3 regions of the Phycicoccus sp. Root563 genome follow, and region 1 is predicted to be linked to each of the others. Evidence: predicted binding sites of a transcription regulator. Region 1 holds the regulator's gene; each other region holds the start of a gene.
The links. Region 1 encodes Rex, which represses fermentation and respiration genes when NADH is low (regulators of the CRP and FNR family bind a similar motif). Its sites were predicted from a motif close to CTTGTGAANNNNTTCACAAG; they were not measured.
Positions count from the first base shown of each region.

Region 1 (7,102 bases):
GGCCAGTCGGCGAGCAGGCCGTTGGCGGACTTCTCCCCCGACGGCACCATGTCGGCGACGATGCCCCACTCGCGCAGCGCCTCGGCGGTGACCCCGCCGACGGCCGCGACCTTGAGCCCGGCGAAGGCGCGGGCGTCGAGCCCGAACTCCTCGAACTTCTCGCGGACGGCCTTGACGGCGTTGACCGAGGTGAAGCCGATCCACTCGTAGCGACCGGTGACCAGGCCCTTGACCGCGCGCTCCATCTGCTGGGGCGTGCGGGGCGGCTCGACGCTGATCGTCGGGACGACCTCGGCGGTGGCGCCGTAGGACTCGAGGCGGGAGATGGTCGAGCCGGACTGCTCCTTGGTCCGCGGGACCAGGACGTTCCAGCCGAACAGCGGCTTGGTCTCGAACCACGACAGCTGCTCGCGCAGCGCGACGGTTGAGCCGACGACGGCCAGGGCCGGGAACTCCACGGTCTTCATGACCTTGGCGACCTCACCGAGCGTGGTGACCCGGGTCGACTGGCGGATCGTCGTGCCGCGCTCGGTCAGGGCGACGGGGCACGACTCGGACCGGCCGGCGGCCAGCAGCTTGGCCAGTGCGCCGGTGAGGTCGTCGGGCGCGCCGAGCAGCACCACGGTGACCGACTCGGTCGCCGAGGCGGACCAGTCGACGCTCCGGTCGTTCGCCGCGATCACGTGCACGGCCGGCGAGCTGCTCGAGGTGAGCGGGATGCCGGCGTAGGCCGGGACCGCGGAGACGGCGCTGACACCGGGGACGACGTCGAAGCCGATGCCGGCCTTCTGGCAGGCCAGCGCCTCCTCGGCGAGGCCGTTGAAGGTGGCCGGGTCGCCGTCCATGAGGCGGACGACGAGCCCGCCGTGGGCGGCCTTGGCCGCCTTGACGACGAGCTTGGCACGCATCGCGTGCGTCAGCGGCTGGCCGTGGTCGCCGTGACCGGCGTCGACGACCTCGACGTCCGCACGGCAGTGACGGGCGACGACGTCCTCGCGGGCGACCTGGTCGATGACGACGACGTCGGCCTTGGCGAGGAACTCGATCGAGCGGACGGTCATCAGACCGGCGTCACCCGGGCCGGCGCCGACGAAGGCGACACGACCCGGCTGGCGGGTGGGCTTGGTGGTGGGCTGGGTGCGCGTGGGGCTCACGTGGCACGCTCCGTGCTGTCGTTTTCTGGGCGGCGGTCGGGGGCGGCGAGCGGAGTAGCTCCGTTCGCCCCGGGTGGGTCGGGGGGCTGGCCGGGGCCGGACGGGCGGTCGCCCGTCGGGTCCGGGCCCCCGGTGTCAGCCGGTGGTCGTTCCTCGGGCCCGCGCAGCACGTCGGCACCGTCCTCGAGGAGGACCTCGGCGAGGCGGTGTCCGAGCGCGGCGGCCTCGTCGACGGGGCCGACGACGGAGCGACGGAGGTCGACCGAGCCGTCGACCGCGCCGACGAACGCGCGCAGCGACAGCTCGAGGCCGTCCTCACCCTCGACGACCTCGGCGAGCGCGCCGATCGGGGCGGAGCACCCCGCCTCGAGCCGGGCCAGCACGGCCCGCTCGGCGGTCACGCAGGCGCGGGTGTCGGCGTGGTCCAGGACGGCCAGGGCCGAGCGCGTGGCGCCGTCGTCCTCGCGGCACTCGACCGCCAGCGCGCCCTGACCGGGCGCGGGCAGCATCTGCAGCGGGTCGATCGACTCGGTCACCTCGTCCAACCGGCCCAGCCGGGCCAGGCCGGCGCGCGCGAGCACCACGGCGTCGAGGGCACCGTCGTGCACCATCGCGATGCGGGTGTCGACGTTGCCGCGGATGTCCTTGAAGGACAGGCCCATCCCGAGGGCGGCCAGCTGCGCGACCCGGCGCGGGGAGCCGGTGCCGACGACGGCACCTTCCCCCAGCTCGCCGAGGGTGCGGCCCTCCGAGGCGACGAGGACGTCGCGCGGGTCCTCGCGGACCGGGACGGCGGCGATGGTCAGGCCCGGCTCGGGGGCGGTGGGCAGGTCCTTGAGCGAGTGGACGGCGAAGTCGACCTCGCCGGCCAGCAGGGCGCGGCGCAGCGCCGCGGCGAAGACGCCCGTCCCGCCCAGCGTCGAGAGCGACGCGGTCGAGGTGTCGCCCTCGGTGACGATGGTGACGAGGTCGACCGTGTGGCCCAGGGCGCGCAACCGGTCGGCGACCCACGACGACTGCGTCGTCGCGAGCGCGCTGCGCCGGGTGCCGAGACGCAGGGTGAGCGGGCGGGTGGCCGGCTGGGAGCCGGTCGCGTATGCGGTCGTGGAGCTCACGGCATACCTCCCCGCTCGGGCGGCACGGACATCGTGGCGGCCTCGCCGGGGCGCAGGTCGAACAGCTCGCGCAGGGCCTGGGCGTACCCGTCGCCGTGACCGCCCACGGCGAGCTCCTTCACGCGGACGGTGGGGGTGTGCAGCAGCTTCTCGACGATGCGGTGCACCGCGAGCTGGACCTCGGCCCGCTCGGTGTCGTCGAGGTCGGGCAGTCGCTGGTCGAGGCGCGAGAGCTCACCGGCGACGACGTCGGCGGCGTGCGAGCGCAGGGCGGCCACCGTCGGGGCCACGGTCTCCGCCGCACGGGAGGTGAGGTACGCCGCGACCTCGCCGATCACGAGGTCGGCCACCTGTTGCACCTCGCTCGAGGTCTCGCCGCCGGACAGGTCGGCACCGAGGGAGGCGAGCCCGGCCAGGGTCACACCGTTGAGGGAGTCGACCTCGGGGGCGACGTCGTGCGGCAGGGCCAGGTCGACGTACGCCTGGGGACGACCGGCACGCAGCACCTGGGCGTCGGCGGCACCGGCGAGGTCGACGACGACCCCGGTGGAGCCGGTGCAGGAGATGACCACGTCGGCGCCGGCGAGGGCGCGGTGGAGCTCGTCCAGGGGACGCGCCTTCGCCCCGGTGCGCTCGGCCAGCCGCGTGGCCTTGGACAGCGTGCGGTTGACGATGGTGAGGGAACGCACGCCGCGCCGGGCCACCGTGGTCGCCGCGAGCGAGCTCATGCCGCCCGCGCCGACGACGAGCACGTCGAGGCCCCCGAGCGAACCCAGCTCGCGCTCGGCGCGGGCCAGCCCGGCCTCGACGAGCGAGACGCTGACCGAGTCGATCCCGGTCTCGGTGTGTGCCCGCTTGCCCACCCGCAGCGCCTGCTGGAAGAGGGTGTTCAGGGACGGCCCGGCGTGCCCGGCGCGCTGGGCCTCGCGCAGCGACGTGCGCATCTGGCCGAGGATCTGCGCCTCGCCGACCGCCATCGAGTCCAGGCCGCAGGCGACCGTGAAGGCGTGGGCGATGGCCCGGTCCTCGTAGTGGACGTAGAGGTGTTCGCGCAGCTCGTCGCGCGACACCCCGGTCACCTCGGTGAGGGCGTCGGTGAGGTCCGTGACGGCGCCGTGGAAGGTGAGCGACTCGGCATACACCTCGGTGCGGTTGCACGTGGACACCACGGTGACCTCGGAGAGGTTGTCGCGGGCGAAGAGGTTGGCCGCGAGGGCGGAGCGCCCGTCGGCGTCGAGGGACATCGACTCGAGGAGGCTCAGCGGCGCGGTGTGGTGGGACAGGCCCAGGATGACCAGGCTCATCGCGACACCGCCTCGGCCACGGCGTCGAGGGCCCCCTGGGCGGCCAGCGACTTGCGCTGCTCGTGGAAGGCGAGGATCTGCAGCTCGGTCGAGAGGTCGACCTTGCGGACGTCGACGCCCTCGGGCACGACGAGCACGCACGGTGCGAAGTTGAGGATCGAGCGGACCCCGGCGGCGACGAGCTGGTCACACACGGACTGGGCCGACGCGGCCGGGGTCGCGATGACCCCGATGGCCAGGCCCTGGTCGGTGACCAGTGACGGGAGGGCCTCCATCGGCTGCACCGGCAGGCCGGCGATCTCCTGCTCGTGCAGGACGGTGTCCTGGTCGAGCAGGGCGACGACGCGGAACCCCCGCGTGGCGAACCCGCTGTAGGCCGCGAGCGCGTGCCCAAGGTTGCCCATCCCCACGATGGCCACGGGCCAGTCCTGGGTGAGTCCGAGCTCGCGGGAGATCTGGTAGGCGAGGTGGTCCACCTCGTAGCCGACCCCGCGGACGCCATAGGAACCCAGGTGCGACAGGTCCTTGCGCAGCTTGGCGCTGCGGACCCCCGCGGCAGCCGCGAGCTCCTCGGAGGACACGGACGTGATGCCGCGTTCGGCGAACCCCGTCAGGGCGCGCAGGTACTCCGGCAACCGTGCCACCGTGGCGTCGGGTATGCCCCGACGAGCGCTCGGGTCGGCAGACAACGTCTTCTCCGGCTCCTTCAGTTCATGCAAGGTCCGCACCTGGCTGACGCGGGCTGCGAACCGAGATTACGCCTTTGTGAACCGATGCACAAAGTCACAAGCAGCCGTCTCACGCGCCGCGTGAGCCACGTCACCACGGCCCCTCACGGCACCCTCGCTCAGGACTGCAGGGCGGCGCGGAGCCGGGTCTCGTCGACCCGCCAGTAGTCGTGCTGACGCCCGTCGACGAACGTCACCGGGATCTGCTCGCCGTACTGCTCCATCAGGGCCGGGTCGTCCAGCACCGAGTCCTCGCGCCACCCCACCCCCAGGTCTGCGGCGACCCTGGCGACCACGGCCCGGGCGTCGTCGCACAGGTGGCAGCCGGGCTTGCCGAGGAGTCGGATCCGCGGCGCGACGGCCCCATCGGTCTCTGCGTGGTCGGGCATGTGACCAGCGTATGCCGCGTGCCGGGGTTCCGATCGACGCGAGGGTTACCCGTCGGTACGTGAGTTGCCCTGCGACGGGCTCCGGGTGCGTCCGGGTGTGGTGGAGGTCTCCTGACAAACGCCGTGATTTCGGCAAAACTGTCCGGTCAGGAGGTTCCCCCTATCTGGATGCGCCCACGTCGCCGTGCCGCGGACCCGTTCGCGGGGCTGCGCGCTGCCCTGGGCACGGACCCGTTCGGCGGCCTCGTCCCGGCCGCGGCAGGGGTCGGACTGGACGGACACGGCATGGGACCGGCGACGCAGCGGTTCCTCGACCAGCTCCGGGTCGCCCTCAGCGTCGCCGGTGGCGAGACCCTCGACGGCTCGGGTGGTGGCCGCGGGGAGGACTCCGGTCCGGCGGCGCGCGCCGGGTTCGGTCCGGGCGAGGCGCCCCAGGACTTCGAGCGGATCAGCGCCCTCGTCGAGCTGGCCCAGCGCGGCGATGCCGAGGCGTTCGGGATGCTCTACGAGCGCTACGTGGACGTGGTCTACCGCTACGTCTACGTCCGCGTCGGGGGCCAGCAGCTCGCCGAGGACATCACCTCGGAGACGTTCCTGCGGGCCCTGCGCAGGATGGACTCCTTCTCCTGGCAGGGCCGTGACATCGCGGCCTGGTTCATCACCATCGCCCGCAACCTCATCACCGACAACGCCAAGTCGGCCCGCTTCCGCATGGAGGTGACCACGGCCGACATGCTCGACGCCGACCGGCGCGTGGACGCCCCCGACCAGGAGGTGCTCGACCGGCTCCGTGACGAGCGCCTGCTCACCGCCGTCAAGAACCTCAAGCCGGAGCAGGCCGAGTGCGTCGTGCTGCGCTTCCTCCAGGGGCTCACCCTCGCAGAGACCGCCAAGGTCCTCGGGAAGTCCGAGGGGGCGGTCAAGCAGCTCCAGCTGCGGGCCGTCCGTTCGCTGCACCGGGAGCTCGCCGATGTCGCGCTCTGAGCGGTCGATGACGCCCGGGGCCGGCCCCGTGCGGTCCGCCCGGTTCGCACGGGTTTCCTGCGTAACTTCCGCCCCTCCGCGTCGTTCTCAGCACGTAAGACCGCGACCGAGCTGGGGAGGGAGGTGTCGGCATGGCAGTCCTGAACCGTTCGGCAGATCGTTTCCAGCGTGCGCTCGAGGGAGAGCACCCCGACGACCCGCGCGTTCGCGCCCTCCTCGAGACCAGCCACCAGCTGCTGTCGGTCGGCGCCGTCGCTCCCGGGCCCGACGCCGAGTTCGTCGCCGCCCTGCGCGAGCGCCTCATGGTCGAGGCGCGGTCCCTGCCCGCCCCCACGCCGGCCGCGGCCCGCGCCGCGACGGCGCGAAGGGCCGCCGCCCGCACCGCCCCCGTCGTGGTCGTCGTCGGTCGCGGGCTGCCGCGGGCTCTGGTCGGCGCCGCGGCCTCCGCCCTCCTGGTCGGTGGCATCGTCGGCGTCGCATCGCGCTCGGCCGTGCCCGGCGAGTCCCTGTACCCGGTGAAGGGCTGGCTCGACGGGGTGGCCGTCCGACTGGCGACCAGCGACTTCCAGCGCGGGACGACGTACCTCGGACAGGCCCAGGAGCACATCTCCGACAGCCGGGACCTGGCTGCTCGCACCGACCCCGACGTCGGCGACATCAACACCGCCCTGTCCGCCGCCGCCGACGCGGTGCAGGCCGGCCAGCGGGCCCTCGACCGCGACTACGCCGCCACCGGCAACCCGCAGGCGCTGCTCGCCCAGCGCGACTTCACCGACCGGGCGCTGCCGCAGGTCGACGCGCTCCGCGACGAGGTCCCGCTCGGCTCCCGCGCGTCGCTCGACCGGCTCGAGGCGCTGCTGCGGGACTCCCAGGTGGCCACCGCCAGGCGCATCGCCGCCTGCGGCGGGCACTGTGGTGAGGTGCTGCGGACCAGCCTCCAGCCGTCGTCCCTGCCGAACGTCACCAGCACCGCGAGCTCCACGTCCGGCCCGGTCCGCTCGGGTTCGTCGAGCTCCCCGGCGACCGCCGGTGGCGGCGGCATCACCGTCCCCGACGCCCCGGTCACCGGCGGCGCAGGTGGCGCAGGTGGCGTCGGCGGCAACGGGCCGGCTCCCAGCGCGACCGCGGGCACGGGCGGGGCAACCATCGGTGGCGGCGGCGTCGGGGCCACCCTGTCGACCCGTGGCGCGACCGCGACCCTGCCCACGATCAGCGCGACCCTCCCCCTGCCGTCCGCGACGGTGACGGTCCCGCTCCCCTCGGCCACGGTCGGGACCGGCGGCGTGACCGCGACGCTCCCCGGGTCGACGCTCGGCCCGGTGACGCTCCCCGGGTCGACGATCAAGCTCCCCTGACCCCCTGGGCGCGGCTGCGCAGCGAGCGCTGCGGGCCACCGCCACGCTGCTTCTCCCGCACGCAGTGCAGGCG
Region 1 is NZ_LMGM01000001.1:1,815,274-1,822,375, forward strand. Features, by position in the region: gene ASD62_RS08630 (uroporphyrinogen-III synthase) at 1-1,154, opposite strand, end outside; gene hemC (hydroxymethylbilane synthase) at 1,151-2,269, opposite strand; gene ASD62_RS08640 (glutamyl-tRNA reductase) at 2,266-3,573, opposite strand; gene ASD62_RS08645 (redox-sensing transcriptional repressor Rex) at 3,570-4,262, opposite strand; gene ASD62_RS08650 (glutaredoxin family protein) at 4,421-4,690, opposite strand; gene ASD62_RS08655 (sigma-70 family RNA polymerase sigma factor) at 4,859-5,674, shown strand; gene ASD62_RS08660 (DUF5667 domain-containing protein) at 5,806-7,029, shown strand.

Region 2 (7,102 bases), 1.1 Mb from region 1:
GCACATGGGCGGCAACAACAAGCCGAAGACGTCCACCGCCCCCCTCGTGGCGATCCTGGCGGCCGACGACGACTTCCACGACGAGCTCCCCACGGTGTTCCCGATCTTCCCGGGTGCCCGCGACATGCTGGCGGCCGACGACGAGAACCGTCGCACCACCGCGGACCTCAACGCCACGCTGCAGGCGGCCTACTTCATCCTCGGTGTCCGCGCGGCCGGCCTGGCCGCCGGCCCGATGACCGGCTTCGACGCCGCCGCCGTCTCCCGCGAGTTCTTCCCCGACGGGAAGCACCGCGCCCTCATGGTCGTCAACATCGGCCGCCCCGGCCCCGACGCCTGGTTCGACCGCCTCCCGCGGCTCGGCTACGACGAGGTCGTCACCTCCGTCTGAGGCCTGGACCGTGCACCCCTGCATCGTGGCCGTCGTCGCGACCCGGCGGCGGCCACGATCCGGACACCCTTCCTTAACCCGTTGCGGGACGCGCTGGGTGGACCTAGCGTCGAGGTACACGGAAGGGAGGTGGTCCAGGAATTGATTTCATATTGGACGCGTGAGGTGACTGCGCGCTAGGTGCGCAACGTCGACTGCTTCGACGGCGCATCCTGCGCAATCCCAAGCAGTTCACCGCAGCCCGCGGGCCGTGCAGGTCGTCCCCTGCACATGTCGAGCCGCTCGAATTCGGCGAGGCGAGGCCCGCGGGCTGTTCCATGCCCGGACGTGCGGACGCCCAGACCCCCGGATGGTCTCTGGCACAGCGGTGGACGGCGGCCTCAAGTCCCCCGACGAGGCCACCGCCCACCTGTTCGCGGGGCACCACACGATGCCGAATCGCCTGGTGACAGGCGCGATCCCCTAGGGACGCAGTGTGGCAGCCTCGGCCGCCAGCCGCTCGACCACGTCCCAGTCGCCGCGCGCGACGGCGTCCTTCGGGGTGAGCCACGAGCCACCCACGCAGCCGACGTTCGGGAGCGCGAGCCAGTCCGCCGCGGTCTCCCGCGTGATGCCGCCGGTCGGGCAGAAGCGCAGCTGCGGGCACGGCCCGGCCACGGCGGAGAGGTACGGGCGTCCACCGCTGGCCTCGGCGGGGAAGAACTTCATCGCCTCGAGCCCGGCCTCGGCCAGCGTCAGCATCTCGGTCAGCGTCCCCGCACCCGCGAGCAGGGGTAGTCCTGAAGCAAGAGCCGCCTCCAGCAGCCGTGGGGGCGAACCCGGCGTGACGATGAACTGTGCGCCGGCGTCCTGCACCTGCCGCACCTGCTCGGGCGTGACCACGGTGCCCGCGCCGACGACCATTCCCTCGACCTCCGAGGCCACGGCCTCGATGGCGCCGAGACCGGCCGCACTGCGCAGGGTCAGCTCGATGACCGGTATGCCGCCGCGGAGCAGCGCCCGCGCGAGGGGGACCGCCTGCTCGACGGAGTCGACGACGACCACGGGGATCACCGGCGCGAGGTCGAGGATGTCCGCCTCGCGGGAGATGACGGGCTTGGCGGGAACGGTCGTGGGGACGGTCATGAGATCTCCTCGGCGGGGATGACGGAGTGGTCGAAGGCGCGCCCCAGGCTGGCGAAGACGTGGGCGCCCTCGTCGGCGCGGCCCACTGCCGCACGCATCGGCGCGAACAGCTCACGACCCGTACCGACCCCCTCCTCGCTCACCCGCTGGGCGGGCAGCCGCGCGGCGAACTCGTCCTCGTCGACGAGGACGTCGAGTCGACCGGTGCGGGCGTCGACACGGATCACGTCACCGTCCTGGATCCTCGAGATGGGGCCGGCGTGGACAGATTCCGGCGTCACATGGATCGCGGCCGGGATCGCGCCGGACGCTCCGCTCATCCGACCGTCGGTGACGAGCGCGACGGCGTGGCCACGCTTCTGGAGGACACCGAGGGACGGGGTCAGCGCGTGCAGCTCGGGCATGCCGTTGGCGCTGGGACCCTGCTCGCGGATGACGACGATGACGTCACGGTCCAGCTCACGGCGCGAGAACGCCTGGAGGAACCCGACCTGGTCGGTGAACACCCGGGCCGGGGCCTCGACGACCTTGTGCTCGTCGGCGACGGCCGAGACCTTGATGACGGCGTGGCCCAGGCTGCCGCGCAGGACACGCAGCCCGCCATCGGCGGCGAACGGGTCGGTCGCCGGGCGCAGGACCGCGGGGTCGAGCGACTCCGCCGGGGCGTCGACGAACTCCAGGACGCCGTCGACGAGCTGCGGCTTGCGCGTGTAGTGGCGCAGGCCGGGCCCGGCGAGCGTGAGGACGTCCTCGTGCAGCAGCCCCGAGTCGAGCAGGGTGCGGACGAGGTAGGGCGTGCCTCCGGCGGCGTGGAAGTGGTTCACGTCCGCGGGGCCGTTGGGGTAGATCCGCGCGACGGAGGGGACGGCCGCAGACAGGTCGTCGAAGTCCTCCCACGTCAGGTCGACCCCGGCAGCGGCGGCCATCGAGATCAGGTGCATCGTGTGGTTCGTCGAGCCGCCCGTGGCGAGCAGGGCGACGACACCGTTGACGACGGACTTCTCGTCGACGACCTGGCCGATGCCGTACGGCTGCTCGGAGCCCGCGATCTCCGCGACGCGACGCGTGGTCGCCGCGGTGAGGGCGTCACGCACCGGGTCGTCGGGGTGGATGAAGGCTGCACCGGGCAGGTGCAGGCCCATGACGTCCATGAGCATCTGGTTGGAGTTGGCGGTGCCGTAGAAGGTGCACGTGCCGGGCGAGTGGTAGGACGCGACCTCGCTGGCGAGGAGCTCCTCGCGCCCCGCCTCGCCGGCGGCATACGCCTTGCGCGTCTCGGCCTTGTCGGCGTTGGAGCGCCCGCTCGCCATGGGCCCGGCGGGCACGAGCGCGGTCGGCAGGTGGCCGAACGACAGCGCACCGGCGACGAGGCCGGGGACGATCTTGTCGCAGACCCCGAGCATGAGGACGCCGTCGAAGACGTCGTGGGAGAGCGCGATCGCCGTCGACATCGCGATCACGTCGCGGCTGAACAGGCTGAGCTCCATGCCGGCCCGGCCCTGGGTGATGCCGTCACACATCGCGGGGACCCCACCGGCGACGCGCGCGACGGCACCGACCTCGCGGGCGGTCTGCTTCATGGCCTGCGGGTAGTGCTCGAAGGGCGCGTGCGCAGAGAGCATGTCGTTGTAGGACGTGACGATCCCGAGGCTGACCCCGGTGTCGGCAGCCATGGTGGTGCGGTCGCTCCCCCCGCACGCCGCGACGGCGTGGGCAAGGTTGGAGCACCCGAGGTCGGTGCGGGCCGGGCGCAGGCTCAGCTCGGAGGCAGCGCGGGACAGGCGCTGCAGGTAGGCCGTGCGGCTGGCGCGGCTTCGTTCGGTCACCCGGGCGGTGACCTCGGCGACGACGGGGTGGATGGCGGTGGCCATGGGGCTCCTGGAAATCGGCGGTCGAAGAAGGAGGACCGCGCGGACGACACCCTTGGCGTGCGCGTGTGTGATTCGTTTCACAAGTGTGCCGACGTCTCACGATTCATCAACGCCCATCCCGCCATGCGGACACGGCTGGCGGGGACCCGACGCGCGCTCAGGGTGCCGACCAGCGCGCCGTCGGCCACCATGTCCGTCATGGGCGAGTGGATCGAGCGGCTGATCGAGCAGGTCGAGAACGTCGTCTACCTGGCGGTGGCCGTCATCCTCTTCGGCCTCGCGGGAGTGGTGATCGGCAAGACCGCCCTGGCGTTCGGTGACCTCGGCAGCGGCGGTGTCATCGAGACGTCGGCCGAGATCCTCGACCTCCTGCTGCTCGTCTTCATCGTCGTCGAGCTGCTGTTCGCCGTCCGCACGACGCTGGCTCGCCGCGAGCTCGTGGCCGAGCCGTTCCTGCTCGTCGGCATCATCGCCTCGATCAAGGAGATCGTCGTGCTGTCGGTGAAGGCACCCGACCTGCTGGGCAAGCCCGAGTTCGCCGACACGCTGCGGCTCATGGGGCTGCTGACCGGGACCGTCATCGTGCTGGCGCTGGCGTCGTTCCTCCTGCGCCGCAAGGAGCGTGAGCCCAGCGAGGGAGCGAACTCCGGCAACGGCGAGGACGAGGTGGAGCGGGACGTCGACGGCCAGGACGAGAACGCGCGCGAGAAGCGGGCGTCGTTGCAGCCCTAGGGCTGACGGCGGGACAGGCTCCAGCTCGCCGGGTCGTCGAGGGTGCCCTCGCCGGTACGGGTGAACACCAGCCGGTCGTGCAGCCGGTTGCGTCGCCCGCCCCAGAACTCCACCTCGTCGCAGTGCACCCGCCACCCGCCCCAGAAGTCGGGGACGGGCACGTCGTCGGCCTTGCCCCGGTCGGGGAACTGCGCGGCATACCGGTCGTAGGCGGCCTCGAGGTCCGCCCGGCTGCCGACGGGCTGGGACTGCTGCGACGCCCACGCCGAGATGCGCGAGGCCCAGGGGCGGGAGAAGAAGTAGCCCTCGATCTCCTCGCGGTCGAGCTCGACGGCCCGGCCACGGAAGCGGATGGCGCGGAACATCGACGGCCACGTGAGCGCCGCCGCGATGCCGCCGGTGGCGGCGATCTCCCGACCCTTCGCCGACACGGTCGCGGTGACGAAACCTGGGCCGCGGTCGTCGAAGAAGCGCATGAGCACGGTCCGGACGTTCGGCCGTCCGTCGGCGTCGACCGTCGCGATGGAGATGGCCGTCGGTTCCGGCACGTCGTCCTGCGCCTCGGACCGGGCGATCGCCTCGTCGACCCAGAGCCGGGCCTGCTGCCAGGGCGTGTCAGCCACCTCGTCCTCGGAGAGCCCTTCGCCGGTGTAGTCCACGCGCCGCGCAACTGTCATGGTCCGAGATTAGGGTGGGGAGAACGAGCCAGCGACAGGGAGGCACGATGCCAGGCAAGGGCAAGGCCGTCGGCAGCATCATCCGGTGGGGCGTGAAGTACGGCCCGCACGCGATCGTGCTCGCCCAGCAGGCCAAGGAGCCGGCCATGGCTGCAGCGCAGAAGGCCCTCGACCGGCAAAAGGCCAGGCGCCGGGCCATCGAGCACGCCGGGACCGTCCGCGACGGGTCCGTCCTCAAGACGTTCGACCCGCGGGCCGACCACGGCGAGGCGGTCTGGGTCGTCTTCTCCGGCGAGGACCCCATCGCCGCGCACCCGACCACCACGACGCCCATCGGGGAGCTGATCGCCAACAGCGACCTGTCGACGCGGGTCCGTCCCGCCGACCTGCCCACCCCCGCCGAGCGCCTCAAGCAGCTCCCCCGCCGTCGCAGCGGTCACTGAGGTGGCCCTGCTCGACCCGATCTCGAACGGTGCCGGCGCGCTCAGTGCGGGCGCCCGTCGCCAGCTCGCGCACGCCCTGCGCTCCAAGGTCGCCGGCAACGACGCCCAGGTGAAGGCCGAGCGCATCTGGGGTGCGGAGGGTCCGCGGTGGTTCACCCCGCAGGACCCGATCTGGCGCGTGCACGCCGACGCGTCGATGTTCCCCGCCGGGATCCGGGCGCTGCTCCTGCAGTCCCTGCACCCCCTGGCGATGGCCGGCGTCGCCGGTCACTCGGGCTACAAGGGTGACCCGTGGGGACGCCTCCAGCGCACGAGCGAGTTCCTCGCGACGACGACGTTCGGCACCATCGAGGACGCGGAGGCGCTGATCGCGCGCATCCGCGGCATCCACGAGCGGGTCCGCGGCAAGGCGCCCGACGGCCGCCCCTACTCCGCCAGCGACCCGCACCTGCTGAAGTGGGTGCACGTCACCGAGGCCGACAGCTTCCTCACGGCCTACCAGCGGTACGCCGTGACGCCCCTCACCGACGCCGAGGCCGACCGCTACGTCGAGCAGAGCTGCGTGGTCGCCGAGGCCCTCGGCGTGATCGACCCGCCGCGCACCGTCGCCGCCCTGCGCCAGACCATCGAGGACTACCGCCCAGAGCTCGAGTCCACCGAGGCGGCGCGCGAGGCGGCCCGGTTCCTGCTCGTCCACCCCCCTCTACCGTTCGCTGCGCGGGCCGGCTACAGCGCGTTGGCCGCCGGTGCGGTCGCGATGCTCCCCCGCTGGGCCCGTATGCCGCTGCGGCTGCCCTGGCTGCCCGTCACCGAGCGCTACCTCGGCCGGCCGATCGGCGGCTTCGCGACGGCGACGGTCCGCTGGGCCATGCAGGACCCGGACGACGTCCGGCGACGGGCCCTCGCCCAGCGCGACGTCGTCGCCTGACGGCCCGGGAAGCGAAAGCCCGGGCACCGGAGGCCCGGGGACCGGCGGTCGGCGGCCCCGGCACCGGGTGCCTGAGGGCCGCGCACCGGGTGCCTGAGGGCAGTGAACCGGGGGTCGGGCGCCCGGCCGCCGGCTAGGGCGTGGGGTGGCGGGCGTCGTAGCGCAGGAAGCCCGACTGCACGCGGGCCAGGACGACGATGGCGAGCACGCACGCCATACCGCCGATCACGGCCGTCCACGCCTCACCCACGCCGGTCGACAGGAAGCCTCCCGCCATCTCCCCGAGGCGCGGTCCACCGGCCACCACCACGATGAACACGCCCTGCAGCCGCCCGCGCAGGTGGTCCGGCGTCGCGGCCTGGAGGATCGTCGTGCGGAACACCGAGCTCACCGAGTCCGCCGCCCCGGCGACCGCCATCGCGAGCAGGCCGAACCACAGCGCGTGGCCGCGGCTGAGCACTCCCCCGGCGGCCAGCATGGCCGCACCGAAGCCGGCGATCGCGAACCCCCAGCCGACGATCGACACCATGATCGCCAGCCCCTGCCGTCGCACGTGCCCGAGCCGTCCCGAGAAGAACATCGCGACGATCCCGCCGACCGCCGCCGCCGCGCTGAGGGCGCCGACGGTCCTGGCGCCGCCGCCGAAGATCACCGCGCCGGCGGCGGGGAACAGCACCCGGGGCTGGGCCAGCAGCATCGCGGCGATGTCGGCGACGAACGTCATGCGGACGTTCGGGCGGGTGGCGAGGAACGCGAATCCGTCGAGGACAGAACGCAGTCCGGGCTTGCTCGGTGTCGCGCCCTCCTCCGTCGGCTCGGGCGGGAGCGGCGGGAGCTTGGCAAGACCCCACAGGGCCGCGGTCGTGATGACGGCATCGGTCGTGTAGGCCGCCTTGAACCCGCCGGCATCGACGAGCACACCGGCGAGCAGCGGG
Region 2 is NZ_LMGM01000001.1:2,905,036-2,912,137, reverse strand. Features, by position in the region: gene ASD62_RS13900 (malonic semialdehyde reductase) at 1-391, shown strand, start outside; gene eda (bifunctional 4-hydroxy-2-oxoglutarate aldolase/2-dehydro-3-deoxy-phosphogluconate aldolase) at 854-1,516, opposite strand; gene edd (phosphogluconate dehydratase) at 1,513-3,375, opposite strand; gene ASD62_RS13885 (phosphate-starvation-inducible PsiE family protein) at 3,586-4,119, shown strand; gene pdxH (pyridoxamine 5'-phosphate oxidase) at 4,116-4,796, opposite strand; gene ASD62_RS13875 (hypothetical protein) at 4,844-5,239, shown strand; gene ASD62_RS13870 (oxygenase MpaB family protein) at 5,247-6,167, shown strand; gene ASD62_RS13865 (MFS transporter) at 6,301-7,102, opposite strand, start outside.
Region 2: edd (phosphogluconate dehydratase) is a predicted target of Rex. The motif match lies at 3,452-3,471, and genes of this name have one in related genera.

Region 3 (7,102 bases), 910 kb from region 1:
GGCGCAGCTCGAGGGCGTGGCGACCGAGGTGGTGCTCGGCCCGAGCGCGCTCCACGACGCGTCCCAGCTGCGTGCCGAGGTGACGCATGATCTGGATCGTCGCGCTGTCGAGCTCGCGGATCTCGGTGCTGAAGAACTCCAGGACGCCGACCGGCTCCTCGCGGATCATCAGCGGGAAGGCGCACCCCGAGACCAGGCCCGCAGCCGCGCCCTGGACGGCACGGCCCCGCTGGGCGCGCTCGTCGAGCCGGTCGATCCACTGGGGCTTGGCCTGCTCGAAGACGGTGCGGGGGAGCCCCAGCTCGCTGACCGGCAGCATCTCGGTGCGGGCGCGGAACTCGGAGCAGCACCCCGAGTCCTGGGAGTACCACTCGGAGTGCTGGAGGATGCCGGTGTCGTGGTCGGCGAGGTAGGCGTGTGCGAGCTGCCAGCCGCCGTAGTCGCAGAACGCCTCGAGCGTCGCGTGCAGGGCCTCCTCGACGCCGGACGCGGTGTTGGACGCGGTGGCCACCGACCCGAGCAGCTCGAGCGTCCGGGCCTGGCGGGCGAGAGCCAGCTCGGCGTTGCGCCGCTCGGTGATGTCCTGGGTGACCTTGCCGAAGCCGCGCAGCTCGCCCGACTCGTCGCGCAGGGCGGTGAGCACGACGCTGGCCCAGAACCGGGAGCCGTCCTGGCGCACGCGCCATCCCTCGTCCGTCGCGCGGCCCTCCGAGCGGGCCTGCTCGAGCAGCTGCCAGGGACGGCCGGCCTGCAGGTCCTCCTGGGGGTAGAAGGCGGCGTGGGAGCGCCCGAGGATCTGGTCCTCGGTGAAGCCGTGGATGCGCAGGGCGCCCTCGGTCCAGGTGATGACGTGCCCGTGCGGGTCGAGGTTGAGGATGGCGTAGTCACGGACCTGGGTGACGAGCATGTCGAGGTTGGCCTCGCTGTGCCGCAGGTCGTCCTGCAGGCGTCGCTCGTCCGAGACGTCGCGGAAGCTCCACACCCGCCCCATGGTCGTGCCGTCGACCCGCTGCGGCTGGGAGTAGCGCTCGTAGATCCGGCCGTCGAGGAACCTCAGCTCGTCGAAGCTGGTCTGCTCCGGGTGGTCGTACAGGTCGCGCACCTGCGCCACGAACCCGTCGGGGTCGACGAGCTGCTCGAGCACCGAGCCCATCACCTTGCCGTCGTCGCCGGAGTTCATCACCTCCCGGTCGATGCGCCACATGGACGCGAACCGCTCGTTGTGACCGACGATGTGGCCGTCACGGTCGACGACGAGGATCCCGTCGACGGTGGACTCGAGGGTCGCGGCCAGCAGGGCGCGCGAGGTGGCTGCGCGTTCGCGTTCCCCGGCCCGGGTCACGGCGAGCGCCGCGAGCTGCGCCGCCCACTCGGGGAGGTCGAGGTCGCCCTCGGGAGGCGGCGTGCCCGGCATGTAGTGGAGCGTGACGCAGCCCATCTCGCTGCCGTCCTGCCCCTTGATGGGGGAGGAGTGGGTGGCGCCCACGAACGTCGCGGTGACCGGGGGGTGGACCACCTGCGGCAGGTCCTTGACCGTGATCACGCAGCGGTGGGCGGACGCCATACCCATGACCTTGCGGGCCAGCCCCGCGAGCACCTCCGGCAACGAGGTCGGGCCGGCCAGCGCCTCGACCAGCTCGGCCTGGGCGGCGAGCATGAACCCTGACCGCTTCTGGTCGGTGATGTCGACGAGGAAGCCGTCCTGGACGATCCGGCCCTCCGCCGTCCGCGCCATGGCGGCGTCGTCGACGAGCCAGACGATCTGGCCGTCGGGACGGATCATGCGGTACTCGGAGCGGACGCGGCCGTCGACCTGGAGTCGGGACTCGCGGTCGAGCACCCGCTCGCGGTCGTCGGGGTGCAGGTGGCGCAGCCAGAGGTCGGGGTCGGCGACGAGGGCCTCGGGGGTGAGCCCGATCATGGCGGTCACTGCCGGGCTGGCGTGCAACCAGCGCCCTGCGGCACCCGGTTCGGCGACGTAGACGGCCACGCCGAGGCGGTGGGCCAGGGCCCGGTCCTCGGGTTGGAGGACGGGGCGCTCGGACCACTGCGTGAAGGGTCCCTCCCCTACCACCATGTCGCTCCCTCGATGCGTGGCCATGTCATCCGTGACGGGCGACCAACGAGTTCGATGGTAGGAGCCGAACTGTCCGATGTGCGCCCTTTGGTCGGAGTCGGGTCTCCTTGTCAGCCCGTAGGACGGAGACGTCGATCGGCTGTGTGGACAGGATGTTGCGTGCAGTTGCCCCGAGGGACCTCGGGTTGATGCACTATGTCCGCATGATGTGCCGACCCGGGGGATCAGTCCCTCTCCCCGCATGACCCCCGCGCTGCCGTCAGGTGGCCCGCGGCGGGTCCTGGTGGTCGACGACGACGAGCTGATCCTCGAGGTGGCCGAGATGAGCCTGTCAATGGTCGGAGGCTGGGAGGTCACCACCGCCACGGGTGGCCAGGAGGCGCTGGACCGCTGCGCCCGCGAGCTGCCCGACGCCGTGGTCATGGACGTCATGATGCCGGGCATGGACGGGTCGACCGCTGCGGTCCTGATGTCGCAGGACCCCGCCATCAGCCACATCCCGGTCGTGCTGCTCACCGCCAAGGCCCAGGCCGCCGAGGACGCCCAGAAGTCGGGGCTCCCGGTCGTCGGGGTGCTGGCCAAGCCGTTCGACCCGATGACGCTGCCGGCCCAGCTCAGCACCATGCTCGGGTGGACCGCGTGAGCGACGAGGCCCTGATGTGGGCCAAGATGCGTGAGCGCGCCCGAGCCACGAACCTCGCCCGCACCGACCAGATCGAGCCTGCGCTCGCGGACGGCGCCCCGCGCGAGGTCGTCGACGCCGGCCGTGCGGTGGCCCACTCGGTGGCCGGGGCCGCCGGAACGTTCGGGTACGACGAGGCCTCCCGCCTGGCCCGCCAGATCGAGCACGCCCTCGAGGACGCCCTGCGCTCCGAGGCTCCGGCACCGGCCAGCCTGCGCGACGACCTGGTCGCGCTGCGCGCCGAGCTCCAACCCACCGACGCCTGACCGCCGCCGGACCGCTGGGCCGACTTCCCAGCCGACCTGCCGGTCCCGGACGACACGGCAAGACGGCAGTTGCTGGGCGAAACGGCAGTTATTTGTGCTGGTTTTGCCCAGCAACCGCCGTGTTGCGGGCGCGTCGCGAGCAGGACGCACAGCCCCGCAGGGCGTGCGAACTGGCTCGGACAGGACGAAACCGCCGCCACCTCACGGGTGACGGCGGTTCCTCGTGGTGGCCAGGGGCGGGGTCGAACCGCCGACCTTCCGATTTTCAGTCGGACGCTCGTACCAACTGAGCTACCTGGCCGTGAAGCACGCACAACATGCGTTCGCGACCGGTCTGCTCCGGTTGATGTCCGGGGTAGGCCTGTCGCGGCGCGTCGATCATATCCCATCGCCAACGGTGGTGGTGACGCCCTCTCGGGCGCCGGCTGGGGCTCGCGGGGCGCCATACCGCCCCTCGGTGCAGGCGTTATGCCGAGGCGGGCTCCGCAGGTCCTAGAGTCTGCCGCGAGGCAACGGCACCGACCCCGCCCGTGTCCACCCCCAGTCCCCGACCGGTCCCCGAGGAGCGCCATGACGAAGCCGGCACCGCGTCGTCGCCCGAGCCTCCAGGACGTGGCCGAGGTCGCCGGCGTCTCCCACCAGACGGTCTCGCGGGTGGTCAACGGGTCGCCGAGCGTCGCTCCCGCCACCCGTGACCGCGTCCTCGAGGCGATCCACGAGCTGGGGTACCGGCGCAACAGTGCCGCACGGGCCCTGGCCACCAGGCGGTCCGGGACGATCGGGGTCGTCGTCGCCGGGCTCGGCTACTTCGGGCCCTCCAGCACCGTGGTGGGCCTCGAGGCGGCGGCCCGCGCCGAGGGCTACAGCCTGGTCCTCGTGTCGGTGTCCGAGACGAGTCCCGAGGCGAGCAACCGGGCGACCCAGGACGCGATCGAGCACCTCATCGGCGAGTCCGTGGAGGCGCTGGTGATGATCGCCCCGGACGACGCCGGGCTGGACCTCGGCCCCGGGGCACAGGTGCCGCTGCCCCTGGTGGTGCTGGACTCCGACCCGGCTCGGGCCGGGCTCAGCGTGGGGGTCGACCACGCGCAGGGTGCGCGGCTGGCGACCCAGCACCTCATCGACCTCGGGCACCGCCACATCGCCCACATCGGCGGGCCGGCCAACTGGTACCAGGCGGAGTGCCGCCTCGAGGGCTGGCGTTCGGCGCTCGCCTCCGCTGGGCTGACGCCGGGGCCGGTGCTCACGGGGGACTGGACCGCCTCGAGCGGCTACCGGCACGGTGTCGGGCTGGCCGCCGACCGGGACGTCAGCGCGGTCTTCGTGGCCAACGACCAGATGGCCATCGGGGTCCTGCGGGCCATGGCCGAGGCCGGGCGCAGGGTGCCCGAGGACGTGAGTGTCGTGGGCTTCGACGACCTGCCCGAGGCGGAGTACCTCTTCCCGCCGCTCACCACGGTCCACCAGAACTTCGTCGCCCTCGGGAGGGCGGCGCTGCGGGAGCTGCTCGGCGCCATCAACGGCGAGCCGGGCGACGGCGCGGTCCTCGTCCCGCCGAAGCTCGTGGTGCGGGGTTCGACCGCCCGACGAGCCCGCGCCTGAGCCCTCTGCGGAAGGGTCCGAGCGGCGTCCGAGCCGTCGCCCCGAGGCGTGGGTCCACCGCGCTCGACGGAAGTTCGGGTGAAACCCTTGACACGCAGGGCGGTGTTAGCGCTAACTTCTGCACAGCGTTAGCGCTAACACCGACTCGACGAGGAGTTCACGATGGCCCAGCCGGAAGCCCGGGAGACCCATGTGGTCGGTGTCGACTTCGGCACCCTGTCCGGTCGGGCCCTGGTTGTCCGGGTCAGCGACGGCGCCGAGCTCGGGACCGCCGTCGCGACCTACCCCCACGGGGTCGTCTCGGAGGTCCTGCCCGGCAGCGGCGAGCAGCTCCCCCCGGAGTGGGCGCTGCAGGTGCCCACCGACTACGTGCACGTCCTGCGCACCGCGGTCCCCGAGGCCCTCGCAGCGGCCGGGATCGACCCGGGCAGCGTCGTGGGCATCGCCACCGACTTCACCGCCTGCACGATGCTCCCCGTCACCTCGGACGGGACGCCGCTGTGCGAGACCGCCTCCGGGGCGTCCGAGAAGCACGCCTACGTCAAGCTCTGGCGCCACCACGCGGCCCAGGCGCAGGCCGACCGCATCAACGTCCTCGCCAAGGAGCGCGGCGAGCGCTGGCTGCCGCGCTACGGCGGCCTGATCTCCTCGGAGTGGGAGTTCGCCAAGGGTCTGCAGATCCTCGAGGAGGCCCCCGAGGTGTATGCCGCGATGGCCCACTTCGTCGAGGCCGCGGACTGGATCGTGTGGCAGCTGTGCGGTACCTACGTCCGCAACGCCTGCACCGCCGGGTACAAGGGCATCTACCAGGACGGGGAGTACCCGTCGCGCGAGTTCCTGACCGCCCTCAACCCGGAGTTCGCCTCCTTCGTCGAGGACAAGCTGGCCCACCGGATCGGGCAGCTCGGCGAGGCCGCGGGCTCGCTGACCGCGGAGGCGGCGCGCTGGACCGGGCTGCCGGAGGGGATCGCCGTCGCGGTCGGCAACATCGACGCCCATGTGACCGCCCCGGCCGCGCAGGCGGTCGACACCGGACAGATGGTGGCCATCATGGGCACCTCGACCTGCCACGTCATGAGCGCAGCGGTCCTGCGCGAGGTCCCCGGGATGTGTGGCGTGGTCGAGGGCGGGATCGTCCCCGGCCTCTGGGGCTACGAGGCGGGGCAGTCCGGGGTCGGTGACATCTTCGGCTGGTTCGTCGGCAACGGTGTGCCGCCGGAGTACCACGCCGCAGCCGCCGAGCGCGGCCTCTCGGTCCACGAGCACCTGACCGAGCTCGCGGCCCGCCAGCCGATCGGTGGGCACGGTCTCGTGGCCCTCGACTGGCACAGCGGCAACCGTTCGGTGCTGGTCGACCACGAGCTCTCGGGACTGGTCGTCGGCCAGACGCTGGCGACCCGGCCGGAGGACAACTATCGGGCGCTCCTCGAGTCCACCGCGTTCGGCGCGCGCACCATCGTCGAGACGTTCGCCCACTCGGGCGTCCCCGTGACCGAGTTCATCGTCGCGGGCGGGTTGATGCGCAACGAGCTTCTCATGCAGATCTACGCCGACGTCCTCGGTATGCCGTTGTCGGTCATCTCCTCCACGCAGGGCCCCGCCCTGGGTGCCGCGATCCACGCTGCGGTGGCTGCCGGGGCCTACCCCGACATCCACAAGGCCGCCCAGGCCATGGGCGGGCGCCGTGTCGCGGCATACGAGCCGATCGCGGCCAACGCCGCCGCGTACGACGAGCTGTACGCGGAGTACCGCGCCCTGCACGACCACTTCGGGCGGGGCGGGACCGACGTGATGCGCCGGTTGCGGGCCCTCCAGCGGCGGGCGGTGGGGGCATGACGACCATCCCCGGCACCGTCCGCGCGACGGTCGACCGGTTGCGGGCCGAGGTGGCCGAGCTGCACGCCGAGCTCACGCGCAATCAGCTCGTGGTGTGGACCGCGGGCAACGTCTCGGCGCGCGTCCCGGGCGCCGACCTTCTCGTGATCAAGCCGTCCGGCATCTCCTACGACGAGCTGACCCCCGAGGCCATGGTCGTCTGCGACCTCGAGGGCCGGGTGGTCCAGGGTGACGGCTCGCCGTCCTCCGACACCGCGGCCCACGCCTACGTGTACCGGGAGATGCCGGAGGTGGGCGGCGTGGTCCACACGCACTCGACCTACGCGACGGCGTGGTGCGCCCGACGCGAGCCCATTCCCTGCGTCCTGACGATGATGGCCGACGAGTTCGGCGGTGACGTCCCCGTCGGTCCGTTCGCCCTCATCGGCGACGACTCCATCGGGCGCGGCATCGTCTCGACCCTGCGAGGGCACCGGTCGCCGGCCGTCCTCATGGGTGGCCACGGCCCCTTCACCATCGGCGCCACCGCCCGCGCGGCGGTGAAGGCGGCCGTGATGCTCGAGGACGTGGCCCGCACCGTGCACGTCGCCCAGCAGCTGGGGCGGACCTGGCCCCTGGACCAGGCCGACGTCACGCAGC
Region 3 is NZ_LMGM01000001.1:2,724,984-2,732,085, forward strand. Features, by position in the region: gene ASD62_RS12940 (PAS domain S-box protein) at 1-2,077, opposite strand, end outside; gene ASD62_RS12945 (response regulator) at 2,319-2,720, shown strand; gene ASD62_RS12950 (Hpt domain-containing protein) at 2,708-3,025, shown strand; tRNA gene ASD62_RS12955 (tRNA-Phe) at 3,250-3,326, opposite strand; gene ASD62_RS12960 (LacI family DNA-binding transcriptional regulator) at 3,596-4,627, shown strand; gene araB (ribulokinase) at 4,790-6,463, shown strand; gene ASD62_RS12970 (L-ribulose-5-phosphate 4-epimerase) at 6,460-7,102, shown strand, end outside.
Region 3: araB (ribulokinase) is a predicted target of Rex. The motif match lies at 4,703-4,722, and genes of this name have one in related genera.